3 regions of the Dehalobacter sp. TeCB1 genome follow, and region 1 is predicted to be linked to each of the others. Evidence: riboswitches for the same ligand, from Rfam matches in the RefSeq annotation. Region 1 holds a riboswitch; each other region holds the start of a gene.
The links. A riboswitch is a leader RNA that binds a small molecule or an ion and turns the genes downstream of it on or off. The one in region 1 is predicted to bind cyclic di-GMP.

Region 2: another riboswitch for cyclic di-GMP. It lies ahead of A7D23_RS10980 (diguanylate cyclase); the one in region 1 lies ahead of A7D23_RS01070 (ArsB/NhaD family transporter).
Region 3: another riboswitch for cyclic di-GMP. It lies ahead of A7D23_RS14140 (DUF5667 domain-containing protein); the one in region 1 lies ahead of A7D23_RS01070 (ArsB/NhaD family transporter).

What each region holds. Positions count from the first base shown of each region.
Region 1 covers NZ_MCHF01000005.1:15,054-19,506, reverse strand. The annotation lists gene A7D23_RS01075 (NADH-dependent [FeFe] hydrogenase, group A6) at 1-1,602, shown strand, start outside; gene A7D23_RS01070 (ArsB/NhaD family transporter) at 1,599-2,873, opposite strand; cyclic di-GMP riboswitch class I at 3,003-3,145, opposite strand; gene A7D23_RS01065 (glycosyltransferase) at 3,246-4,421, opposite strand; gene A7D23_RS01060 (acetyltransferase) at 4,418-4,453, opposite strand, start outside.
Region 2 covers NZ_MCHF01000045.1:18-4,470, reverse strand. The annotation lists gene A7D23_RS10995 (agmatine deiminase family protein) at 1-657, shown strand, start outside; gene aguB (N-carbamoylputrescine amidase) at 888-1,769, shown strand; gene A7D23_RS10985 (DUF5668 domain-containing protein) at 1,848-2,342, shown strand; cyclic di-GMP riboswitch class I at 2,515-2,600, shown strand; gene A7D23_RS10980 (diguanylate cyclase) at 2,661-4,334, shown strand.
Region 3 covers NZ_MCHF01000065.1:161,914-166,366, reverse strand. The annotation lists gene A7D23_RS14145 (DUF2922 domain-containing protein) at 22-261, shown strand; gene A7D23_RS14140 (DUF5667 domain-containing protein) at 600-1,787, opposite strand; cyclic di-GMP riboswitch class I at 1,801-1,885, opposite strand; gene A7D23_RS14135 (cell wall-binding repeat-containing protein) at 2,073-3,779, opposite strand; gene A7D23_RS14130 (ABC transporter permease) at 3,803-4,453, opposite strand, start outside.

The DNA.
Region 1 (4,453 bases):
TGCAGGGTCTGCATGGTTGAGCTAATCGATGAGAAGACAAACCGGAATAAACTTGTCCCGGCGTGCGTAACCACCATTACGGATGGAATGGAAGTACTCACGCATACGCTTACAGCAATTACAGCCAGAAGAATGGCGGTTGAACTCCTGTTATCGAATCATCCCAATGAATGCTTTACCTGTCCCAAAAACGGAGAATGTGAGCTTCAGGCCTTAGCCGCAGAATTAGGGGTCCGGCATATCCGCTGGGAAGGTGAACGGATGAATTATCCGAAGGACGTATCCAGTGAGGCGATCGTCAAAGACGCCAACAAGTGCATTTACTGCCGGCGTTGTGAAACGATGTGCAATAAGGTCCAAACCTGCGGTATCCTGTCAGGGATCGGCCGCGGATTTGAAGCCTTTGTTGGCCCTGCCTTTAATATTCCGATGGTAGAGTCTTCTTGTACTTACTGCGGGCAATGTGTTCAGGTATGCCCTACAGCAGCGCTTACGGAAATTAATCATACCGATAAAGTATGGGAAGCTTTAAATGATCCGGATAAATATGTGATTGTCCAAACTGCTCCGGCTATCCGCGTAGCCATCGGAGAAATATTTGATATGGAACCGGGGACGATTGCAACCGGCCAGCTTGTAACCGCCTTAAAGCGTATCGGATTTAACGCAGTTTTCGATACGGATTTTGGAGCGGACTTGACAATTATGGAAGAAGCCTCAGAACTGATCTACCGTCTGCAGAACAATAAAACACTTCCGATACTCACGAGCTGCTGTCCGGCCTGGGTCAAATTTATTGAGCATCAGTTCCCTGAATTGTTGGAAGTGCCTTCCACCTGCAAGTCACCGCATATTATGTTTGGTACAATCGTTAAAACTTATTATGCCGAGAAGAATGGCATTGACCCGGACAATATTGTAGTGGTCTCCGTCATGCCCTGTATTGCCAAGAAAGCCGAGGCCAAGCGTCCGGAACTAACTAAGGATGAGCATAATAACGTCGATATTGTCGTCACGACCCGGGAACTTGGCCTAATGATCAAAGAAGCCGGTCTGGATTTTATCAATCTGCCTTCGAGTGAATATGACAGACCATTGGGTGAAACCACAGGTGCCTCAGTGATCTTCGGAACCAGCGGCGGGGTTATCGAAGCTGCGCTCCGGACAGCTTATGAGTGGCTGACCGGTAAAGAATTACAGAAAGTTGAGTTCGAGCAGCTCCGGGGAGATGGAGGCTTGCGAAAGGCCACAGTTCAAATTGGCGACAAGATGCTACGGATAGGCATTGCCAGCGGGCTCGGAAACGCCCGGACTCTGCTTGAGGAAATCAGGGACGGTAAGAATCAATACGAAGCCATTGAAATTATGGCTTGTCCCGGAGGCTGTGTTGCCGGAGGTGGGCAGCCCTACCATCACGGCAATTTTGAAATTGTCCGCAAGCGTCAGGAAGCGATCTATCAGGAAGATAAAAATAAAAAGATCAGAAAATCTCATGAGAATTCAGAAATCCAGAAACTTTATCAGGAATATCTGGGCCAGCCTTTCAGTGACACTGCCCATAGATTGCTTCATACTCATTTTGAAGAGAGAGAAAGAATCTAATAGTACCGCAGCAAAATATACGCCGAGGCGATCACAATGGATAGAATCATGAACGGAAATCCGATCAGGAAGTATTTTTTGTAGCTGATCGTATAGCCGTTTTTTTCGGCAATCCCTGAGACAATGACGTTGGCCGAGGCACCGACAATGGTACCGTTTCCGCCCAGGCAGGCGCCCAGAGCCAGAGACCACCAGAGCGGCTGGAGCTGTTCTGGGGTCAGCCCGCCGAGGACCCCGATTTTTTGAATCAACGGAATCATGGTGGCCACGAACGGAATATTATCGACGAAAGCTGAAAAAATAGCGGAAAGCCAGACAATCAGCATCGCCATGACGACCGGCACACCGCCGGTAAGCCCAAGGCTCCATTCAGCAACCTTGTCCAGGACGCCAACTTCGACCAATCCTCCGACTAAAACGAATAATCCGGTAAAGAAGAAGATCGTCGGCCATTCAATCGCCAGAAATACCTCTTCCGGTTCCTCACGGCTCAGCACCATGAGCAGCATGCCTCCGGCCAGCGCAATCGTAGCGGTCTCAACATGGATGACGGCGTGCAGCATAAAACCGACAATGGTCAGAGCGAGCACGGCCAGGCTTCTTTTGAGCTGGGCCCAGTCTTTAATATAGTCGTATTCATTTTGCGACAGCAGCAGGGCGATGGATTCCTTATCGGTCTTTAGCTTTTGGCGATAAAGAAAATAAAAGCCCAATAGGGTAACAGCCAAGATCACAATCGTCACAGGTGCCAGGTTCACCATGAAATCCATAAAAGTAAGCTCTGCCGGTCCGGCAATCATGATATTCGGCGGATCACCGATCAGGGTCGCGGTTCCCCCGATGTTGCTGGCTAGAATCTGGGTAATCAAAAAAGGTATTGGGTTTAATTTCAAGGTTTCGGCAATCACAATGGAAACCGGAACGACCAGCAAAACAGTCGTCACGTTATCCAGAAAAGCCGATAAAACGGCAGTCAGTATAGCCAAAGAGATCAGCAGTCTGATTGGATTGCCTTTGACTTTCTTGGCGACCCAAATAGCCAGAAAGCCGAAGACACCGGAACGTCTGGTCAGATCGACAATGATCATCATGCCGATAAGTAAGCCCAGCGTATTCCAGTCGATGTGTTCCACAGCAGTTTCCTGCGGGAATACACCCAAAAGAATCAGGAGACAGGCACCGAGGGCCGCGGCGACAGCCCGCGGGATTTTCTCCGTTACGATCAGTGCATACGTAGCTACAAAAATAACAAGGGTCAGAATCAAGGTCATGAATCGTGCACCTCCATCATTAGTGTGGTCAATTTTTATTGGCCTAACCGGTTAGAATATACCAAAATAGTTGAAATAAAAAAGAGCAGATCCATAAAAGGAACTGCTCTTCCCTGAGAAGTTCAAAATCCTTGTAGTCTGGCAATCCTGTCAGAATATCCTGGAAATGCATTTGGATTCCATTCATTTTGTATTGCATGCATTTCAAATTCCCTGATTTAGACCCATAACTTTAGCGTCCTTCACTTTCGTGAAGTTTGCCCCAACACATTAAAAATCATATTATATTTTATTTGCAAATCTGAAAAATCCTGATCAACTGGATTGTGTCCAGAAAAGAAGTATAGCATCTCCGTTCATATTTTGTAAAGATCAGTTCGATCTTCTCAAATAATATTCAAAATTCTCGAGTGCCCAGGCATCATGGTACAAATTCCCTTCCCGGGATGCAGGGTCCAAAAGTGAAGTGCAATAGGCTGTTCTTTTTCCATCGGCTAGCTCTTGAAATATTTCGAGGTATTTCCATTTGGCCTTTTTGGCAAAGCTTTCGTTACTGTTGGCTTGCTTGGCCAGCATAAAGCAGGTTTTTATGCTTCTGTTCAGCGTGCAGAGGCTTTGGGCCTGACACTTGTCACAGCCGATGAACTGGGTCATATCAATTTCCACGGTCGTGACAAAGCCGACTTTGAAAGGAGTATAATGCACAATCCTTGGTGATAATTCAGCATCGCCATACCCGCATTCCTCATTCCAATAACCGATCCGGTCAATGAGCTCAGGCCGTAACCCCTGAAGACATCCCGGAATAAAATCCATGATTACATCAATGCCGGCATTTCTCAGCTGAAGATAGGATAGATCATTCTTGACCTGAGGAATGACGGGAGGGAGAAATCTCGGATAAGGGTTATCCCGCATGGTTCCTAAGAGACCCACTTCCGGAAAAGCTTCAAATATTTCCATATACCTGGTCAGCCAGTTTTTGGTCTTGATATAGACATCGCTGTCAATCGTGAAGAAATACTGGTTGGGCTTTCTCTTTCTGAGGTTGTAGTTCAGGACATAGATCGGCCCCCGGTTAACCTTCAAGCGTGTTTTGGATTTAATTCTTTTGTCCTGAAGGCTTTTGATATAATTCCAGGTATCATCTTTGGAGTTGCAGTCGATGATATGCATTTCAAAATCTTCGTCTGAATCCAAAATCTTGTTTAGGTTCTGCATGGTAAGCCCGAGACGGTTGAAGGTAACATAGCTGATAAAAGGAGGAGGGGAGGTGCTGTCTGTCGGGTTCTGTACAGAAGGTTCAATGATTTCTTCCAGGATCCCAGGATCTAGAATCTGTTGAAGGATGGTGGCGTCGTCTAATTCTTCCCAGTCAATGTTTTTTGGAACCGCTTGTTGAGAAATTTCCGCAGTAGGGGTGTCAGCGGCTTCCTGAACAGGGAAGGGGCTGACGCGTTTTTGCAGGGCAGAGGCTTGAGCCTGATTAATGGCTTCAAGAACAAGCTGTATCGCAGTTTTGATCAAAATAGAAGAAAGTTCCTTCATATCATCAGTCCTTTAGGGGAATGGGTTTCAAC
Region 2 (4,453 bases), on a different contig from region 1:
CAGGTCGCACCGCAAATATTGAAGCACCTCGGCCTGAAACCGTTTGATGCGCCGCTGATTATGGAAGGCGGCTCGTTGCACGTGGATGGAGAAGGTACACTCTTGACAACGGCCGAATGCCTGCTCAATCCGAACCGCAACCCTGATCTTTCCCGGGAGCAGATTACGGAACTATTGAAGAAATATTTGAGTATCCACAAAGTCATCTGGCTGGGAAAAGGCTTATGTGGAGATGAAACAGACGGACATGTCGACAATATCGCCTGTTTTGCTTCGCCTGGCAAAATCCTGATTCAGGTCTGTGATGACCCTTGCGATCCGAATTATGCGATTACCCGGGAAAACCTTGCGGTGTTAAGCCGAGAAACGGATGCCAGAGGAAGAACCTTTGAAATCATCCCAATACAGCAGCCTCCCGCCGTATTTGCCGACGGTAAACGCCTGACGCTGAGTTATCTGAACTTTTACTTTGTCAACGGCGGAATTATTTTACCTGTATTTGGCGGCCAGGCTGCCGAAACAGATGCCCTGGCTATTCGGACCCTGAGCGGGATCTTTCCAGAAAGACGGATCCGCACCATTAATGGAATGGCAATTATTGGGGAAGGCGGCAATGTTCACTGTACAACCCAGCAGATGCCTGCTGTAAACCATTGAAGGTCAGTGTATGAATTGCCCGACAATATATACCAAAATCTGAAATAAAAATATAAACAAAGAGGAGAACGTAGCAGATACATCTGTTATATGTTGCGCTCTTCTGCGTTGTGGTTTTTTTCTGCATCATGTAAAATAGAAAATGCATACAAATTAACAAAATAGTAGAAACACCTGTAAGATCAGGTTCAGAACACACCGAAATCAGGCATTGGGAAGGAATATTAACGATGAGAAACGTCAAAGTGGCAGCAACCCAGATGCGCTGCACCAGTAACGTTGAAGAAAATATTGCGGGGGCGGAGACACTGGTCAGGGAGGCAGCAGCCCGGGGCGCGCAGATCATCCTATTGCAGGAGTTGTTCGAAACCCCGTATTTTTGTCAGAAAGAAAAATCGGATTTTTACCTTTATGCAGCAGAGCTAGAAGATAATCAAGCAGTCAGACATTTCCGGAAAATTGCCAGAGAGCTGGAGATCGTCCTGCCGATCAGTTTTTATGAGAAGAAAAACTACGCGCGCTATAATACGATTGCCGTGATTGATGCCGATGGTGAGATCCTCGGCAAATACAGAAAGAGTCATATCCCCGACGGGCCGGGCTATGAGGAAAAATTCTATTTTAACCCCGGTGATACAGGCTTTAAAGTCTGGCAAACGCGCTACGCCAAGATTGGAGTCGGCGTCTGTTGGGATCAATGGTACCCGGAAGCTGCCCGCTGCATGACCCTGATGGGGGCGGAGATCCTGTTATATCCGACAGCCATCGGTTCAGAACCGATGGATCAGGCGATCGATTCCAAAGACCATTGGCAGGCCTGCATGCTCGGCCATGCTGCCGCGAACCTGATCCCTGTGGTCGCATCCAACCGGATTGGTGTCGAGGAAGAGGATGATTCCAAAATCACCTTCTATGGTTCTTCTTTCATTGCCGGACCGCAGGGTAATAAGATAGCGGAGGCTGGACGAAACGAAGAAGCGGTTCTAATCGCGGAATTTGATCTGGACCAGCTCGAGGTTCAGCGGCTGGAGTGGGGGATCTTTAGAGACCGCCGGCCTGATCTATATGGAAGGATTTCTTCCTACGACGGGGAACTTTATTTATCAAAATAATCCATTATCTAACACGAATTTGTAGTTCTTAAATCTCGAGTATCTTATTAACCTTTATAAGGTGAGAGGAGGCTCTATATGAACAAAAGCGGCTTATTTTGGGGAATCATTCTAATCCTTACAGGAGGCTTGCTGCTTATAGATAATCTTGGCAACTGGCAAATCTTCAGTATGGAATTTCTTTGGCCGGTATTGATCCTTATTCTCGGGCTTGCTTTTGAATTCAACTATTTCAGTAAGAAAGAAAGCCCCGGATTGCTAGTTCCCGGTGGTATCCTTACCGTTATTGGTCTGTTGTTCATCTTTGAGACTTTTACACACTGGCAATTTTCCGGATATACCTGGCCGGTCTATCCGCTGGCTGTTGCAGTCGGTCTATTTCAACTCTATTTATTTTCCGGACGCCCGCGCGGTCTGCTGGTGCCTGTTTTTATTCTAACCGCTCTAGCGTGCATATCCTTTACTGGGATGTTTGTAACGTCAATTCAGCGCTATATAGATCTAGGCCTGGTGGTCCCGATCCTGCTGATTCTGGCAGGTCTGATCCTGATCATCCAAAGGAAAAAAACATGAACTAAATTTGGAAACCATGTAAGAAGAATCTGATCTGGATGATAATATCTATTGCATAATATTAATCAATAAATGTATGAATAGTCAGACTCTGAATATTCATACATTTATTGATTATTCATACATTTATTGACAGATTTCGTGTATTTTACTATAATTGAGTTAAAATCATATGATCCATTGGCAAACCTGTTGAAAAGCAGGGACGCAAAGCTACGAGTCTAAGTGCTGAAGCATATTGACAGTCGGGTTGCACACAGAAGATGAAAACCGCGGCTGCTTTGGCCGCGATTTTTTTTTCTGAGGAGGGGATTTAATATGACAGCGGATTCCATCGTTGCAGCCAGTATTTCAATTACCCTGGTCTTGTTGATATCTTACGGATTTTTATATTTTTCCGAGAAGAAACATTATTTCTTAGCATGGAGTCTTTCTGTCTTGATGCTCATGATAACCTATCTTTCCAGAACTGCATTGCTGGAAACCGACAGCCCGTCCGTGGTGCTTCAGATTATCAACTATGCCTCTTCGATCGCAGGGTACTGGCTGATATTCAAGGGTACGCTGTTGTTTTTTAGCAGAAGCTACCCGGTGTTTTGGGATATCGGCACGGGCTTTCTGATCGTTGCTTTTATATGTATTGCTGTTCAGGGAATCTCGGCAACCGCTCTTTTACTTCTATCTGTTGTCTGGATCATTGCATTATTATCCAAAGCTGCTATGACATGCTTAAAAGCAAAAACACCACAAGGCCCGATCCGAATAATACTTGGCTATACCTATATTTTTTGGGCCTTGTCGATTTTACTTTATCCGTTGTGCAAATTAATTAACGTTATTTCACCGTCTGTAGGTTATTTAGTTGCCGGTGTTGTTGGTCTGCTTGCTTATCTTAATATGCAGGCCCTGTATTTTCAAAGCATCCGGGAGGAGCTCGAAAGCAAAGAAGCAAATATCAGAAAACTTGTCATTTATGATAAATTAACGGGGGCCTACAGCCGTACCTATTTTGAAAATGTGCTGGAAGATTTCCTTGATAAAACCCTCATGCCTGCAACATTGGACATGGGGGATTTTAATGGTCTGAAACTGATCAACGACACCTTTGGTCATGAAAAAGGGGATGAATTGCTTGCTGACGGGATCAGAATCATGCAAGAGACGATCGGCACTGAGAATGTGATTATCCGATGGGGCGGGGACGAATTTATCATTATCATGCCTGGTGTGCCGCTTGATCAGGCCGGCGTGTTTTTAAACAATATTAAAAATAATTTAAAAATCTCCCGCCCGCAAACGGTACCAATAGATATCTCGTTTGGCCTGACGGTTTATGAGAACAGGGAACAACCCCTGGCAAAAATGATCAGCCAGGCTGAGGAAAAAATGTATAGCAACAAATTAAATGAAAGCAAGAAATCCCGCCTTGCCATCATCGAGTTCCTGGAAAAACTGCTCTGGGAAAAAGATTATCAGACGGAAGCCCATGTCATGAGGCTGAAAAGTCTGGTCAGTAAATTCGGCAGTCAGATCGGCCTGTCCCCAAGAGAGATCGTCGAATTGGTCCAAGTTGCAATGCTGCATGATATCGGCAAGATCGGTGTTCCGGGGGAAATCTTAAAAAAACAAGGTGACTTGACCCCGGAAGAATGGAGCATTATGAAAAAACATTCCGAAATCGGCTATCGGATCACGCAGTCGTCCAGGGAATTAGCGCATGTCTCAGAAGCCGTTCTCGGTCATCATGAATGGTGGAATGGAAAAGGTTACCCGCAGGGGCTGAAAGAAGATGAAATCCCGCTGTTCTCGAGGATAGTTTCTATTGTTGATTCCTACGATGTGATCACGCATGAAAGGCCCTATAAACGGGCCATGGACCCCTATAGTGCACTTGTTGAAATCAATAAGTGCGCCGGCAAACAATTTGATCCGTATCTGGTTACTGTTTTTAACAAGATTATGCAGGAAGACCTTGTTGTGAATGATAGGTAACTGTAATTAACTCAACTTTCCCACCATTAAATAATGGTTAAAGCCATGATTTTTCTGACACATCAGGTTGCAAACAACAATCGTTCTTTGAAAGACCGTGGAATAGTGCTAAGAAAAGT
Region 3 (4,453 bases), on a different contig from region 1:
GGCGTCAAGGAGGTGATTCAATTGGCTGTGACCACCAACCGAACGGCAAGATTAACTTTCGTAACCGCCGGAGGGAACACGTTTTCCCTGACAGTTCCCCAACCGCGGGAGGATATTCAGCTGGCTGAAGCCATGGACGTTATGAACTCGCTTATCGCAGGCGGGATATTCCTCACAGCAAACGGCGCGCTTACAGGGATAAAGGATATAAAGGTCATCGAAACAACGACCAATGACCTTTATGATCCTCCACAAGTGTAAGCGGGCAGCACCGGCATTAGAGATTAAGAGAGGGGGCGGGCCGACGGCAATCAGGATTTGCCGGCGGCCTCGCCCCCTCTCTTCTTTTGCCTGATCACTGTTAATAATATTATATGAACCTTAGCTAAGTTTGAACTATAAAAAATTCAAAAAATAGTACATGTCATTTCCTAACCCTTCTGTTATGATTGATAGCTGATTTCAAAAGACGCGTTCTTCTCCTTGTAATCCACAAAACAGACAGCCCTGGCACTTTGTCTGCCTGATAGCTGTCTGTTTCTTCTAAGGAGGTATTTAATGTGATTTGAATGATTCTCAGTTATCGAAAATATAAAGTCCTATCTTTTTCCTTGCCCTTTACCGTTATTCCCGTTATTTGAAGAGGTATTTATGACCGTGTTCTGAACGGTCTGTGCATCGACTTTTGTTTCATCCGAAGTAGACTGGTCATCGGCTGTGGCATTCTGATCGTCTGCAACTGTTGCATCCTGTTCGTCCCCTGCTTCCAGGCTATCTTCCTGGTCGCTCACGGCTTGTTCCCTAATGGTTTTCTTGTATTCCTTCATAATTTTGGCTTGCTCTTTCAAGGCTTCCTTCGTTTCTTTGTTCGTCTCTACTTTGATTTTCTGAACATCTTTTCTGAGGTCCTGCATGTCATTTTTATATGCTTGAGCCTGTGTTACTTTTTCCAGAGCGGCTGCGATGGCAGCCTCATCACCTGAAGCACGGGCCTGTCCCAATTCCGCCTTGGCTGCTGCAAATTCCTGCACAGCTTCAGCATAGGCTACTTTCGCAGCCACATAAGCTTTCATGGCAATGGTGTTCTGAACTTCGGCTTGGATGATATTCTGCATGATTTCGGCCTGTTCTTCTGTCAGACCTCCGGTGATTTTAAGGACGATCTTGTCGGCATCACTTTGGACAAGTTCAATGCTGGCGAGTAGATTGCTGATGACGGTATTTTCTTCTGTGTCAACTGCCGCCGTTTCATCCGTGGCTGTCTCATCAGTAGTTGTTACTTCGATGGAAGCTGCAGTGGTTTCTTCGGCAGTGGTAGTATCTGTACCCGTAGTATTCGTTCCGTCAGCTGCTTCGGTATCTTCAATGATCTGTTGAACCTGAAAGTTGGCTTTCTTTATCGTATCCGAGTAGGCTTGCAGAACCTGTTCCATCAAATCCAGCTGGTTTTCCTCGGACATGATTTCCGCTTCGGCCAGCCTCTCATTGGCAAACTCAACGAGCAGTTCCGCTCTTCCTTCATCAGAGAAAGTCACAGCAACCTGGACACTTTCGATCATCTGTTCGATTGAATAGAGCCAGCTGTCCGGCGTTACACCGGCTTCATCTTCAACAGCTACCTCATTCGTCGGATCTGTTGCCGTGGAATCCGTTACGCTAGGGTCAGTTGGCGTAGTATCCACTGTGGTTGAATCTGTGGCGGTTGGATCAGCAAAAACACAAGAAGGTGCGACCGCAATAATTAAAAGGACACAGAGAATCGAAACCAGAATCTTTTTATGGATCATTCTATCTACCCCTTTCGGTAACCCGGCTGTCATAACCTTGCGGCTTTAGACCCGTGGCTTTGCGTCTCCGTCTTTCGACGGATTTGCCATTATCGTTTTGGCTGTGGTCATTATAGTATAGATATTTTAGAAGTTCAATGTTTTGGGTCCTTTTTCAGACCAATGGGGTACAAAAAATGAGACTTTCGTCTCATAAAAAGCATGGAAGCTTTTAGAAACAAAGAAGTGCCCTTACGGACACTTCTGTAAATGCTTGACATTGGTGGATTAACAAGACGAATTTATTTACAAAGTCATGAGATCTTCAATCTGTTTCTCCAGGCTCGTACTGATTGACGAACTGTTGCCGACGATACTGGCTCTGGCGATATAGCCGCGGTTGTAGGTCAAGAAATACTGCAGCGATGACGGTAGATAGTTCTGCGGAACGGCTACGATGATTGCGTCATTTTTAGCGGCGAGGGCGGCTGCCAGAAGGGCATCGGCTTTTGGTTTCCCGGAGGTCACGTCTTTGGAAGAAGCAAGGGCAGAACAAAAATAGATTTGGGACTGATCCGTGAAAAGGCTCCTCAAAATCGCCCATTCAGTAGCGTAGCGGTCAGTACCTCCCAGCCGTTCGACGACATAGTTCTTGTTCAGCGCAGATTCTACGGAAGAGCTGATGACACTTTCTCCGCCGAGAAGGATAACTTTAGATGGATTAAGGCTCAAAAGCTGTGCTTGGGTCACAGCCGGAATTTTATCTTTGTCCGTAAGCAAAATCGGATAACCTTTAGCTGCGGCAAAGGTACTTGCTGCCAAGGCATCCGGTTCACCCTGACCATAGGCTAAATAGATTGTATTGGCAGAACCTATCCACGAAGCAATATTAACGGAAGTTTCATAGCGGTTCGACCCGCTGATCCGGCTGACTGTATAGCCCGCAGTCTGAAGCGCTGTTTCAATGTTCTGGGATATTGCACTGTATCCGCCGATTATGATAACTTTTGTTGCACCTAAAGCGGATATCTGCGACGATATTCTGCTATCCAACTGTGATGACGGATTCATCAGGATTGGTGCATCATATTTTTTAGATAATGGTACCGAAGCTAAGGCATCCGCCAGACTATCGTCGCGCGTGACAATTACGGTGGAGGCGGATGACCATCCTGCTTCGGCAACGCTGATTGATAAGTCCTGATTGTTACTAGCAGAGCCCCCGATTCGTACATCCTGAGAATAAGAAGCTCCTGCCACGAGAGTTCCGATTTCATATCCGTTGAACAAAAACTTAATTGTTCCTTCTTTACTAGGTGTTACATAAACAGAGTAAGTCCCATCTAAGGCTGTTGTACAGCTTATTGTATTGTCTATCCCTGCATCGCTGCCGTCCAGGGTGATCGTTTTTTTTGCAAGCAATTTTCCATTATTGTCTTTCAATGTTCCGGTAATTAAAGATTTTTTATATTTTAGCGCATCACCGGTTATTGTGATCACGGGTTTGGATACGGTCAATACCCCCACAGCGTAATACCCGCTACTGTCATAAAGATAGAGATAATAGATGCCGGTTGTATTGAACGTTACATTGTTAAGCGTATAATTCCCACTGCTTCCGGAAGCGGAATAATATCCGATGTTATTACCGCTTGTATCAGTACTATAAGCTGTGATATTTCCGGAAAAACTTCCCCCGTTGAGATTATACAGATATAGTTTTATGTTTGTGGTCTCACCGATAAGTATATTACTGTCACTGGATGTCTGGAAAGCTAAACCGCCTAATTCCGTACCGGTAATCACAGCAAAAGCCTGTATGTTTCCAGAGAAAGTCAGGGTCAGAATTATAAAAAGAACAGTCACGCTCTGAATTATTGCTTTCCTTTTACTTCTCTTACTTTTGCTTCGTAACCTGACATCTCCCATCCCTGAATTTCCTGCTTCGGTATTACCTTTCCTCACCCATCCAGGACTTAAGTTCGGTCTTCTCCTATTCTTTATATCCATCATGTCTATTAATTGCTCCTCTCTGCTTATTCATACCTTAGCGCATCAATCGGATTAAGGGATGAAGCCTTTTTTGCCGGAAAGACACCGAAGACGATCCCGATCAAAGCTGAGAAGGTGAAGGCCAAGATAACGGAAAACATGGACACCTTGGTCGTCATACCGACAACCTTGGATACGCCAAGTGAACCTCCCCAGCCCAGTAATATCCCGATGATGCCCCCCATGACACTCAATATGACCGCTTCTATCAGAAATTGCAGCAGAATATCCGTCTCCTGCGCCCCGATTGCTTTCCGGATCCCAATCTCCCGTGTCCGCTCCGTTACGGAAACAAGCATGATATTCATGATGCCGATTCCGCCGACGATCAAGGAAATCGCCGCGATCCCTCCGAGAAGCATGGACAGCGTCTGGGTAACTGATTGCATGGTCTCCAATACTGTTGCCTGATTGGTAGTGGAAAAATCATCCTCATCACTCGCGCTGAGTTTATGTGCAGAGCGCAGCAGCGTTGTAATCTCACTTTGCGCTTTGGTCATCACATCCGGGGAAGCCGCCTGAACAAAAATCTGCCGGATAGACTCACTTCCGGTCAGCCGAAGCTGTGCTGTCGTAATCGGCATCAAGATCATATCGTCGCTATTGGAAAAACCTGAGGAACCTTCACTGGCTGT